3 regions of the Pseudoalteromonas sp. SCSIO 43101 genome follow, and region 2 is predicted to be linked to each of the others. Evidence: predicted binding sites of a transcription regulator. Region 2 holds the regulator's gene; each other region holds the start of a gene.

Region 1 (4,599 bases), 1.2 Mb from region 2:
AATAGCAGCAGTTGCATGTGCGCTTAGCCTTGCACTTGCAGGATGTTCACAATCAACCCCATCAACTAGCATCACCGAAAGCGTGCAACAAAGCCAAAATGTTAAACAGTATGATGCTGAAACTTTTTTTGATACAACCTCAATTATGGGCAGCAGCTTTTCACCTAAAGGCGACAAAATACTCGTTAGCAGTGACGAAAGCGGCATTTATAGCCTGTATGAAGTAGATATAAAAACTGCCAAAAAAACCCGCTTAACAGACTTTGAAGACAGTACTTATGCAGTGGCTTATTTCCCTCAAGATGAGCGCGTATTATTTACTAAAGACTCAGGCGGTAACGAGCGTTATCACATCTATGTTCGCGAAACAGATGGCACAGTGAAAGACCTCACCTCTGGTGAAGAAACCCGAGCAGGGTTTGCTGGCTTCACCGAAGACGGTAAACAGTTTTTTATAACCAGCAATCAGCGTGATGCTAAGTTTATGGACCTATATCGTGTTGATGCTAACAGCTATGAAGTAACACCTGTTTATCAAAATACCATGGGCCTTGATGTCGGCGCAATCAGCCCTGATGGCCGTTTTATTGCTTTATCGAAAAACAATTCGAACAAAGACAGCGATGTATTCATACTTGATACTCGTAAAAAAACTCTGAAACCAGAGCTCATTACCCGCCATGACGGCGACGCTAAATACGGCCCTGAAACATTTTCAAGAGACAGTAAATCATTGTACTACTCAACTGATGCTAAGGGTGAGTTTGCAGAAGTATGGCGTTATGATTTAACTACCGGTGAGCACAGCCCTGCCCTCAAAGATGAGTGGGATGTAAGCTTTATTTACTTCTCTAAATCTGGCCGTTACCAAGTAAGCGGTGTTAATGCTGATGCAAGCACTAAGGTGTCGATAATCGATACCACCACAGGTAAAGGTATTGCCATGCCATCACTGCCTGCTGGTAACTTACGCGGTGTAAATTTTTCAGCTGATGAAAAAACCATGGCGTTTTACCTAAATTCAGACACCTCTCCAAGCAACCTATTTGTATGGCAAGTCGGTGAGTCGAAAGCTAAACAATTAACCAATACATTAAGTGATGCAATTGATCAAAGTGACTTGGTTGAAAGCACCATTGTGCGCTTTAAAAGCTTTGATGGTTTAGAAATTCCGGGAGTTTTATACAAGCCTAAGCAAGCCAACAGCAACAACAAAGTACCTGCTTTAGTATGGGTGCATGGCGGCCCTGGTGGACAAAGCCGCACTGGATATAGTGCTATGCAGCAACATCTAGTAAATCATGGTTATGCCATTTTTGCAGTCAATAACCGAGGTAGCTCAGGTTACGGTAAAACCTTCTTCCATTTAGATGACAAAAAGCATGGCACTGACGATTTACAAGATATCGTTTACGGTAAAAAACACCTGCAAAGCCTAGATTGGGTCGATGCTGATAAAATTGGCATCATAGGGGGCAGCTATGGTGGTTTTATGACTGCTGCTGCACTTGCCTTCGAACCTGAAGAGTTTAAAGTCGGCATTAATATTTTTGGTGTAACGAATTGGGTTAGAACCTTAAACTCGATTCCACCATGGTGGGAAAGCTTTAAAAAGGCGCTGTATGACGAAATGGGCGACCCCGCGACAGACGGTGAACGTCACCGTGCAATTTCGCCACTATTTCATGCTAAAAACATCACTAAGCCTTTAATGGTGATTCAAGGTGCTAACGACCCTCGCGTTTTACAAGTTGAAAGCGATGAGCTCGTTGCCGCTGTAAAAGCAAATGGTGTGCCTGTCGAATATGTATTATTCGATGATGAAGGCCATGGGTTTACTAAAAAGGAAAACCGTATAAAAGCCTCAAACGCATATCTTGAGTTTTTAAATACCTACTTAGATAAATAGGAGAACTACAAAGATTAAGAGCCGGTTTCTATACCGGCTTTTTTATGCAAAATACCTGTATAGAAGCAAAACTTAGCTATTTACATAGTACTGTATAAAACACTGTATAGCTTTAGCGGTAAATTTCTCACCTTTTTCAACCTTCAAAACAAAACCATAACCAATTGTTTAATAACAACTAAATTATTTTAATTAAAATAAAACTGAATTATTGGTTAAAAAATAGCAAAAAAGTACTTGCGCAAGAACACTGTATAAACTACTGTATACACATACTGTATAAACAACCAGTGAGTGAAAGTTATGTTACAGCCAATTACCTTAAGAACAGTTAAAAGCTACCAACAAGATAACGACAAAGCGTCTGTTAACTTAATTCAAATTGAAGATGAAATATCAGCAACCTTTGAACTATTAAAGGTATTGCATCATTACAATAGCCAAAATGCATGGACCCTATTAATTGCTCCTGATCATGTTCCTAGTAAAGCGTTATTAGATTCGTGTTCGATTGATACCAGCAAACTGCTTGTGATAAGACAAAAGCATTTAGTTAACCTTGAGTATGTACTTAGCTCAGCATTACATAACGGTAATTTTGCTGCTGTAATCACATGGACAGATATTGTAAGCAATCATCAACTTGATTCGATGAACTTAAACCTTGAGCAGGCATCTGCTAAGTTTTATTGTTTTACAAAAAGCGCCCAATTAAACAATTTAGTACCGCAGCCACAATAGGCTTGTTAAAATAACAATTTATAGTTTTAGGTAAGTTGTTATGACATCACTCACACACTCCCTTTGTCCTTGTGGCAGCGAATTGACTTACGAGCTTTGCTGCCAACCTTTTCATACAGGTGCAAGCCAAGCTGATAACCCAGAGCAACTTATGCGTTCTCGTTTTAGTGCCTACGCGCTAAAAGATGCTAAATATGTATTTAGTACCTATGCACAAAGCCAGCAAGCCGCTAACCCGGTTCGCGAAATCAAAGATTTTGCTAATAGCTGCCGTTTTACCAAACTCAGTGTTTTAGATACTGAACATAATGATCAAGAAGGTTTTGTAGAATTTAAAGCAAATTACTTTTACCAAAACTTGTATTGTGAGTTACACGAAAAATCGCGTTTTATTAAAGAAGATGGCCTATGGCGTTACCTAGATGGTGATATAACGCCAGTTGCAGATATTAAAATTGGCCGTAATGATGAATGCCCTTGTGGTAGCGGCAAAAAATATAAAAAGTGTCACGCTCTTTAGTTATCATTAACCTGGTAAATCCAGTCTAAGGCTTGGGTAATCGTTGTTGGGAATGCTGTTGCATGGCGTGCCTGAGGGATAACAAATAAATTTGTTGTAACCAGCGCGCCGCTTTGTTTATTAATTTTAGCTGCTAATTGCCTTGCGCCCGAAACCATTTGTTCACCTTCACTTTCTTCAAGTTCTCCGATACCAATATACACTTTAGTTGTTTTGCTTGTGGGCACCACAGGTAAAGCTAAAAGGTCATGCTGCTTAAACCACACTGAAGGGCTACCTATGACATAACTGGAAAAAAGCGTAGGCTCAGTAAATAAGGTATAGGCTGCAAATAAACCACCAAGCGAGTTACCGACCAAGGTGTTTTTTTGGCTTGTTCTGTAGTGAGCATCAATATAGGGCAATACGGATTGTTTTAAATAATTGAGGTAGTTTCTTGCTCCCCCAGTCTGTCGCTGCCAATTTTTATCTTCAAATGGGGTGTAGTCATAAATACGGCTATTAAGCCCAGACATGCCTTTTTGGTATCCTATAGCAACGATAATCACCTCTTCAATGGACCCCGAATTCATCATAAAGCGACTAGCACCAGAGGCAATTGGCAAACTATAATTTGCATCTAATAGATACACCACAGGGTAGCGTTTATGACTTTGCTTTTGGTAGCTAGGTGGCAGTTTAATAGTGATTGGGTATTCGTTGTCTGATTGTTTATCTTTAAGCAAAACTGTATCAGTGCGCGGCAACGTAAACGGCTCAGCATCGCTTGAAAAGCTTATTCCGAAAACACTAATCGCTAAAAATAACAATATATAAGGCATAGTTAATCCTTTAGCCACTTCTTAATAGGTAACACCCATTCATCTTTTGGCTTATAAAATGCGCCATGTGAAAGCCCTGTATTGATGCTTATTTCTTCGAACTTGGTTACCTCATTCCTATCAATTAAAAATTGACAAGAGCCAACCTGATCTGAACGTTCAAAGATAGAGTAAACCTTGCCGTAAGCTTTAACTGATGGGAGCTTTTTAATTAAACCAGCACAACCAGCTAAAATAATTAAGTTGATATTTGTACGTTTAAGTTCATTGGCTGCCATTATCGACAATGCCCCACCCCTTGAAAAACCAACCAAACTGATGTTTGATTCAGCAACACCGGCAGTTATTAATGCTTCAACGTCTGCTGCAAGCTTTTCCGCAAACACAAAAGGTTCAGTGCCTTTTGGTCTATGGTAAGCAATTAAATGATAGCTCTCATCTGCAAGCGCTTCTTTTACGGCAACAAAATCATAAATCCCAAAGGTTTTGTGAACAGGCTTAGGGTTATGCCCTTCTACAATAAAACCATGTGAATAAAAAACATAGTGACCATGTGGGTCAATTTCTGTCGGAAACTGGCTGTTAATAGTGCCAGCAAAAGCAGGCAT
Region 2 (4,599 bases):
TCAGGTGCACCAATCATCATAGGCACCATCCAGTTAGCAAGCCCAGTAAATGCGGGCATAACGGCGCCAAACACCATGATCAAACCATGTACCGTGGTCATTTGGTTAAAAAAGTGCGGATCAACTAACTGTAATCCTGGCTGAAATAGTTCAGCGCGGATCACCATAGCCATCGCTCCACCAATCAAGAACATGGTAAGAGAAAAAATCAGGTATAAACTCCCGATGTCTTTATGATTGGTGGTGTAAAGCCAACGCTTAAAACCTTTAGCAGGATGATGATGGTCGTGATGCGCATGCCCAGTTGCTTGCTCATTAATAACGTTACTCATTATTTCGCCTCCGCTGCTGCATCAATCGCGGCTTGAATTTGACTCGGTTGGATCACATCGCCGGTATCATTACCCCATGCATTTCGCTTATAGGTAATAACCGCAGCAAGTTGCTTAATTGAAAGCTGCTTATCAAACGCTTGCATCGCCGTACCAGGGCGGCCATGTAACACGATATCTATGTGATCTTTTACATCACCTAATACAATGGGACTGCCTTTAAGTGCAGGAAACACGCCTGGTAAGCCCATACCAGTAGGCTGGTGACATGCAGCACAACTTGCCATATACACTTGCTCACCTAAGACCATAAGCTCTTCTTTAGGTAATGTTTGATCAAGCAAAGCAGCATCAGCGGCTGCTGCATTAGCCTTTTCTTCCTTAGCATCTGCAAGCCAATTAGCAAATTCATCTTCAGGTAAGGCTTTCACCACAACAGGCATAAAACCATGATCTTTACCGCATAGTTCTGCACATTGACCACGGTAAACACCTGGTTCGTTAATACGTGTCCACGCTTCATTGATAAATCCCGGGTTTGCGTCCTTTTTAACTGCAAAATCAGGAACCCACCACGAATGAATAACATCGTCTGAGGTCATTAAAAAGCGGACTTTTTTATTGATAGGAAGCACTAGCGGTTTATCTACCTCAAGCAAATAATGCTCCGTTTTTTCTGCCTGATTGTCTATTTGATCTTTTGGTGTAGATAGGATTGAGTAATAGGCTATATCTTCACCCATATATTCGTAATGCCACTTCCATTGCGAGCCTGTCACTTTAATTGTGATATCAGCTTTAGAGGCATCTTCCATAGCAATGAGAGTTTTTGTGGCAGGCACAGCCATGGCTATTAAGATGACAAATGGAATGGCAGTCCAAAGTATTTCAACTTTTGTACTTTCATGAAATTGGGCAGGCTTGGCCCCTTTAGATTTACGGTGGTGTATTAAAGCCCAAAACATCACCGCAAATACGATGATGCCGATTACACAACAGATAATAAATATCGTCATGTGTAACTCATAAACATTATTACTTATATCAGTCACCCCTTTTCGCATATTGTATTGACTATTTGCCAATACAATTTCTGGGAGTGCAACCAATATAAGCCACAAGGCGTAACGCAGTTTACCCATGTGACGGCTCCTTTAGATGCTATTGCAAGACGCAAAGCGAAAAGGCGATACAGCAAGGTGCCCATTCGTTTTTTTTATTGTTCAGAGCGACTACGTATCATTTTAACTCACTTATGATACTGGCCCCCTGTCTAACACCTCGCACATTTTTGTGTCTTTTTATTAATCAGGTGTTAATACATTGCTTTAACCAATTAGTTAAAAAATGACCAATAAGCAAGTTTTAGTGATAATAAATGTTTATTTTGGTGCAGAAATAACAACTATAATCAGCGCGTTATTTAATGTTGTGGTATACGAAGAATATACAAAAAGAGAGGAAAACTGCGCCATATAAGGCTTTAAATAAAGAGTAAGGATTCACAAATCCTAATTAAGTGGCAAAAACACAATGGCGCACCAAATTGAGTCAATTTAGCGCACCAAATAAGGGACAACTACATCCAGTCAGCGTTACGAATGACTCCTACAGCTAACCCTTCAATATTGAAAGATTCATGCTCAAGGTCAACCTCAATAGGTGAGAACTCTTCGTTTTCAGCGTGTAAAAGTACTTTCCGACCTGCTTTTTCTAGCCGCTTAACAGTTACATCTTCATCAACTCGAGCTACAACAACTTGCCCATTTTCAGCAACTTGCGTTCTATGTACTGCAAGCAAGTCACCGTCCATAATACCAATATCTTTCATACTCATGCCATTTACACGTAGTAAAAAGTCAGCGGCTGGTTTAAATAACGTAGGGTCAACTTGGCAATGACTTTCGACATGCTCCTGAGCCAAAATTGGCTCACCAGCTGCAACACGGCCAATCAAAGGTAAACCTAACTGCTCAGGTTCATCTTCTTCAATCAACTGAATACCACGACTCGCTCCAGGCTTCATTTTGATCATGCCTTTTTTTGCCAGTGCTTTTAGATGTTCTTCAGCGGCGTTGGCACTTTTAAAACCCAATGTTTGAGCTATTTCAGCGCGTGTTGGCGGCATGCCTGTATCTTTAATAAAGACTTTAATTAGTTCTAAGATTTGCGATTGGCGTTTAGTTAATGGGCGCATACAACTGGTTTTCCATACAGTACATTTAACTGTGAGTATATACAGTTATTTGAAAATCGCAAATTTAAATTAACTCCATCATATTGCTACAAAACTAACATTGAACCGCAATGAAAGATGCCATAAGGTATTAGCTTTAATTCGCATGTTAAGGAAACACAATGAGTATTTGGCACCATCCAATCACGCTGGAGCAATGTAAAGACTTGGAACAAGGAGTAACCGGGCAAGGCACTTTAATGAAAACGATGGGTATTGAGGTGACTGAAATTGGCGATGATTATTTAGTGGCCACCATGCCTGCAATTCCTGAACACCATAACCCTATGGGCATGGTTCATGGCGGAGCAAACGTTGTGTTAGCAGAAACAGTGGCAAGCTATGCAGCCAACTTTGTGATTGATTTCAATAAATTCTATGCTGTTGGTCAAGAGATTAATGCCAACCACATAAAAGCGTCTCGAAAAGGGACATTAACGGCAACGGCCAAACCACTTCATTTAGGTAAGCGCACCTCTGTTTGGGATATCAAAATTACCAATGCTGCTGGGGAGCTGTGCTGCGTATCAAGAATGACCGCAGCAGTCGTAGAGCGCTAAATTCAGTTTACTTTTCGACTGGATAAATAGTAATTTCAATCCCTGCGCCAATTGCTGAGATACGTAACAAGGTATCTGCATGCAGGGGTTGGTTAAAGCACTTTGGCGAGTTACCCGATTCAAACCCTAAATCAAATGTACGTTTTGAACAAGATAACCACTGCTTTAATGCATTGCGCGAGCAAGATTCAATTAATTCGCAAAGCTGGTTAATCGCTTTGTCTGGAGAGCTGATATCTGCAGTTGCTTCAATGCGTGCAAGTTGACGGTATTCATCTTGGTCATAATGTAAAACCATAGCGTTTTTCTTCAAATCAGCAACAAGCGCACTAATATCGTGCTTTGATTCAAGCTCCAGATCTACATTTAAAAATTGAATTTCCGACATACTCTCGTTTTTATCCTCTATTGATATCGACTGAAACTTTAACTCAGTTTTGTATATATACCAAATCTAGAATACAGTTAATGCGACATTTTGCCGCATTGGCAATACAGCTAAACAACCTAAAATAGCGCCCATATAACAATAATAACGGGGTGGTAATGAATAAACGCATGTTCAAATATGCTCGTAAAGGGCATAAATGGCTAGGCTATTTACTTGCTTTGCAGATCTTTTTTTGGCTATTAGGTGGGCTTGTAATGAGTTCATTGCCGCTTGAAAAAGTGCATGGAAAACATCTAGCAAATCGCAGTCTAAGTAACCCTTTCTTAGTGTCAGACTACTCTGCTTCTATCGATAAAATAACGGCACAATTTGAACAAATTGAAAGTATCAAGTACAGCCACTTTTTAGAGTCGCCAATCATAGAAGTCACGGCACCGAGCGGCTCCTTTAATTTTGATGGCAGAACAGGTGATAAAATGCCTGCGCCGAATAAAGCACAAATAATTGAAAACGCGAGAACTCACTTACTTATTAACGCAAATATCACGCAAGCACAGCTGTTAACCAAAGGACCAAGAGAAGTGGCTCACAAGGCCAATGTTTGGCAAGTGAGTTTTGATGATTGGCTGACAACAACCTTATATTTAGATAGCCAAACCGGTAAAGTCATTACAGTGCGCAGCTCCCTATGGCGCATTTTCGACTTTTTCTGGATGCTACACATCATGGATTATGATGAGCGCGAAAACTTTAATAACCCACTTCTAATTAGCTTTTCGGCCACCAGCGTACTGTTTTGTATTACGGGGATTATTTTATTGCTACAGAACATTCGTTTAAAACGTAAAAAGCCTGCTAAACGTGCTGGTCAATCAAAATAGGGTTGCCATCTGGGTCGGTGATAATAAAACTCGCGTCACCGGCTTTTTGTATTTCTAACCCTTGTTGCTGAAAATGCGCGGCTAATTGCTCAAAAGTGGCAAACTCTACCAGTGCCTCAGCATTTTGATCCCAGCCTGGGTTAAAGGTCAGCATGGTTTTATCAAACATGCCTTGAAACAAACCTATTAAATGTTCGCC
Region 3 (4,599 bases), 420 kb from region 2:
TAGCCATGATCTTGGCGGAAAAAATTCAAAGTGTTTTTACCTACGTAACCACGGTATAAATCGTCGATATCCATATCGATTTGTGCCATACAACCAGCAAATGCAGCAGCATTAAAGCTCTTTTCAGCGACAGCTGAAGCAGCTAATAATTCGAGTGTTTGTTTAAAGTCATCAGCTTGAACTGGCGCACTTAACTCTGCTTCAAGTTGTGCTGCTAACTGCTCATAGCTGGTTTCACCATCGATACGTAAAGATAAACCGAAATGGAAAATATCAACTAACTCTAAAATAACTTGTTCAGTATCTGGAGTTTGTTTCTTCCACCACTTCCAACCATAGTGATCAAGCATTTCAGCACACTCAACCCAAATTGCACGATACCATTCAAAACCTTGGCTAAACCATTGCTCATGTACTTTGGTATTCATCGCATTTTGCATCTCGAGCATGACAACGAGTTTTTGTAAATTAGCAGACATTTTTTATCCCAACTTGCATTTTTTATTTGCCTATATATTACAGTAAAGATGAAATAAATACCGCAACAATCAGGTCATCTTTGCAGTTGATAAAAATAACCGAGGAAGCCCATGTTTAAATCTCTACTTATTAGCGCACTGTTTGTGCTATCAAGCCAAGTTGTTGCTGCAACTGCCTCTAATATTGCCGAATCTGCAGAGCAAGTCAGTCCATTATTACCAGGATTAGCGGTGCCAAATGTTGAATTAAAAGACCAATACGGCAAAACCGTCTCATTAAGTGAGCGCTTTAAAGAAAAAACCACAGTGCTGATTGTTTATCGTGGTGGCTGGTGTCCATATTGTTCAAAACAATTGGCCAGCGTACAAAAAATAGAGAAAGAATTAGCTAATTTAGATGCGCAATTAATTGCCGTTTCGCCAGACAGCCCTGAAAAACTTGCTGAAACAAAAATTACAGCTCCTAGCTATCAATTGCTTTCTGACGACAGCCTCACTTTGGCGCAAACGTTAGGTTTAGCATTTTACTTAGATGACAAAACAGCAAAGATTTACCGCAATAAGCTTGGGGTTAACTTTGTGTCGCTAGATGGTGAAGCGAAAGTAGCGTTACCAGTACCTGCAGTGTTTGTAATCGACACAAATGGGTTAGTTCATTTTCAATATGCTAACCCAAATTACAAAGTACGTTTAACAGAGGATTTATTACTAGCAGCTGTTAAATCAGTGAGCGAACAATAAATTAGCAAGGGATAAGCAGAACATGCTTCTGCTTATCGGCCTTGTGTAAATTCTTGCCAAGATTCAATTAAATCAACAAAGTCTTCAAAGCCGCAGCCACTGCACAGGCCTTCTTCTTCAAGCATTAAATCATCATCTTGGTAGGCAACTAAGTCTTCATTATCTTGATGTAATGCATGTGCTTCGAATAATGCTTCGTCTTTACTTAAGATCAAATCAATTTCTTGACCTTGTAAGGTTAAAGGCTCATGGCAGCTGTTAACCGCAGCGATCAAAGCTTGCACCATCGCTATTTTTTCTTTACCAACTTCTTCGTTTAGCCAACGGCCTATGATGGCATGTTCAGAAGAAATTTTAATGCGTAAACCGCTAATAGGGTCGCGGATAAATTGATATTCCATGGAGGGTACTCATAATACATTATCTGCTAATTATACCGTTTGCAGCTAAACGTGGCGAGTTTTGCAACCTTAAAACAACACGAGCGCCTAAGTGGCGCTCGTGTTTGTGCTATTTAAATAGCTAGAGTCGCGATTTGAAGCGTGCAGCATCAATAATCGCCCATAGGTATACGATTGGCAGTAAAATAAAACCAACTGCCACATAAATTAGTGCACCACTAATAACCCATGCTAAAAAGAATGCAATAGCCGCCATTAAACGACCTTGTACCAATTGCCCTAAACCAGGAAAAAAGATATTACATATTGCTGCGATTACATTACCGCCAGAACCTTGCTCTGCCATACTAACCTCTATAGTTTTTAATGATTATACTTTTAGTAAACATACTTTATGCCAACTTATTATGGCTTACAAATCAAAGCGTTAAAAAATAGCGTTTTTTTGATTTTAGTTCTTTTTGCTAAAAATCGGTCAAATTCACAATTTTTATTTACAATTTTAATGACTTGCCAAAATAGCTGTTTATAAAAACAGTATTTTATTTAGCCTTGCATAAACACCTGTTATACTCCACTCATTATAGATTGAAAAGGCGTAACGATGGACGTTTCTGAATTACTCGATGGCTTAAATGACAAACAACGGGATGCAGTCGCAGCCCCATTGCAAAACATGCTAGTACTTGCAGGTGCGGGTTCTGGTAAAACTCGAGTACTTGTTCATCGCATCGCATGGCTTATGCAAGTTGAGCAAGCTTCTGCATATAGTATCTTTGCGGTAACGTTCACTAACAAAGCCGCGAAAGAAATGCGCACCCGTGTAGAAGAAACGTTAAAAGCACCGGTTGGTGGTATGTGGATTGGTACTTTCCATGGCTTATCTCATCGTATTTTGCGCGCCCATCACCGTGAAGCGAACTTGCCTGAAAGCTTTCAAATCTTAGATTCTGATGATCAACAACGTATGATCAAACGCTTGCTTAAAGCGATGAACATCGATGACAAAAAGTGGCCTGCAAAACAGTTTGGCTGGTATATCAGTGCGAAAAAAGATGAAGGCCTACGTCCTAAAGACATTCAAGCCTACGATATTAACGAGCAAATGATGTTGAAAGTCTATGCTGCGTATCAAGAGGCTTGTGACCGCGCTGGTTTAGTCGACTTTGCAGAAATACTGCTACGCTGCTACGAAGTACTTAAGAATCATCCGACACTTTTACGTCACTATCAACAGCGTTTTGCCCACATGCTGGTAGACGAGTTTCAGGATACCAATACTATTCAATATGCTTGGCTAAAATTACTCGCGGGTAATACGAATAGTATTATGATCGTAGGTGATGATGACCAAAGTATTTATGGCTGGCGTGGCGCAAAAATTGAGAATATCAAACGCTTTTTAACTGACTTCGAAGCCGAAACCATTCGCCTTGAACAAAATTACCGCTCAACAGCAACCATTTTGAAAGCGTCAAATGCGCTGATCAAAAACAATGCTGAACGCATGGGCAAAAGCCTTTGGACAGACGGCAATGATGGTGAGCCTATTTCTGTTTATGCCGCTTTTAATGAATTAGACGAAGCACGCTTTGTTAGCAGCAAGCTACGTAGCTGGCTAAATGCAGGTAATGCATTACAAGACGCCGCCATTTTATACCGTAACAACGCGCAATCTCGTGTACTCGAGGAAGCAATGTTGCAAGAAGGCTTAAAATACCGCATATACGGTGGTATGCGCTTCTTCGAACGCCAAGAGATCAAAGATGCACTTTCGTATTTACGTTTAGTCGGTAACCGCCAAGATGATGCCGCTTTCGAGCGTGTTATTAACACCCCAGCACGCGGCATTGGTGATAAAACGTTAAGCCACATTCGTGATTGCGCGCGGAATGAGTCACTGCCGCTTTGGTATGCCGCAAAAGCAATTGTAGAGCAGCAGCACTTATCTGGCCGTGCAGCAAGTGCAGTCACTAAGTTCTTAGAACTTGTTGAACATATCGAAGATAAAATCAGCGATCTGACCTTAGAAGAGCAAGCTAAATACGCCATTCAAACTTCTGGGTTAATGGCTATGTATCAAGCTGAAAAAGGTGAAAAAGGCCGTGCTCGCGTAGAAAACTTAGAAGAGCTTATTAGTGCGTGTGGCCAATATGAACTACCGGAAGATGAAGAATTCAGCTCGCCACTACAGGGCTTTTTGGCTTATACCTCACTAGAATCAGGCGAGGGCCAAGCCGATGAGCACGAAGACGCGGTTCAAATGATGACCCTGCACTCAGCAAAAGGCTTAGAGTTCCCGCTGGTATTTATGGTCGGTGTTGAAGAAGGCATGTTCCCGTCACAGCAAAGTAATGAAGAATCTGGCCGTTTAGAAGAAGAACGCCGCTTGTGCTATGTAGGTATGACTCGCGCAATGGAAAAACTATACATTAGCCACGCGGAAAGTCGCCGTTTATACGGACAAGAAAAATACCATAGTCCATCACGCTTTTTACGTGAAATGCCTGAAGACTGTATCGAAGAAATTCGTATTAAAACCCAGGTCTCAAGGCCACCTGCGGCAGGTCGCTTTAGTCCATCAGTGACGCATGCAGCATTTGAAGATAGCGGCTTTAACTTAGGACAACGTGTATTGCACGCCAAGTTTGGTGCAGGGACCGTACTCAATTACGAGGGTAGCGGCGCACAGTCACGTATTCAAGTGAACTTTGATGACTTAGGCAGCAAATGGCTTGTAACACAGTATGCAAGACTTCAAGCCTTATAATGAGTATATAACAGCACTGTGCAACGAGCTGACGATTGCAAAGCATCGCCAGCTTGTCATAGTGCAAGGAAGCGAAACTTGGTGCTATCAGTTTGCTAGCCAACTAGCGCTTAAAAATAGCTATGTTTTCAGCAGTAGCTCACAATTAGTGAGTAGTGAGTTTCCAAAACATGCTCACCAAATTCTTGGCCAAGAGTTTCAGCACGCA

The links. Region 2 encodes LexA, which represses DNA repair genes until DNA is damaged. Its sites were predicted from a motif close to TACTGTATNNNNATACAGTA; they were not measured.
Region 1: a site for LexA is predicted at 2,170-2,189, ahead of J8Z25_RS10390 (SulA-like leucine-rich domain-containing protein). Genes of this name have one in related genera too.
Region 3: a site for LexA is predicted at 2,142-2,161, ahead of uvrD (DNA helicase II). Genes of this name have one in related genera too.

Annotation. Positions count from the first base shown of each region.
Region 1 covers NZ_CP072673.1:2,244,039-2,248,637, forward strand. The annotation lists gene J8Z25_RS10385 (S9 family peptidase) at 1-1,909, shown strand, start outside; gene J8Z25_RS10390 (SulA-like leucine-rich domain-containing protein) at 2,213-2,650, shown strand; gene J8Z25_RS10395 (YchJ family protein) at 2,691-3,170, shown strand; gene J8Z25_RS10400 (alpha/beta hydrolase) at 3,167-3,991, opposite strand; gene J8Z25_RS10405 (alpha/beta fold hydrolase) at 3,994-4,599, opposite strand, start outside.
Region 2 covers NZ_CP072673.1:3,433,893-3,438,491, forward strand. The annotation lists gene ctaD (cytochrome c oxidase subunit I) at 1-332, opposite strand, end outside; gene coxB (cytochrome c oxidase subunit II) at 332-1,474, opposite strand; gene lexA (transcriptional repressor LexA) at 1,912-2,529, opposite strand; gene J8Z25_RS15930 (PaaI family thioesterase) at 2,691-3,128, shown strand; gene J8Z25_RS15935 (hypothetical protein) at 3,136-3,516, opposite strand; gene J8Z25_RS15940 (PepSY-associated transmembrane domain-containing protein) at 3,675-4,400, shown strand; gene J8Z25_RS15945 (VOC family protein) at 4,375-4,599, opposite strand, start outside.
Region 3 covers NZ_CP072673.1:143,172-147,770, reverse strand. The annotation lists gene J8Z25_RS00725 (dUTP diphosphatase) at 1-479, opposite strand, end outside; gene J8Z25_RS00720 (peroxiredoxin-like family protein) at 591-1,220, shown strand; gene J8Z25_RS00715 (YacL family protein) at 1,253-1,621, opposite strand; gene J8Z25_RS00710 (hypothetical protein) at 1,743-1,967, opposite strand; gene uvrD (DNA helicase II) at 2,226-4,391, shown strand; gene J8Z25_RS00700 (GNAT family N-acetyltransferase) at 4,369-4,599, shown strand, end outside.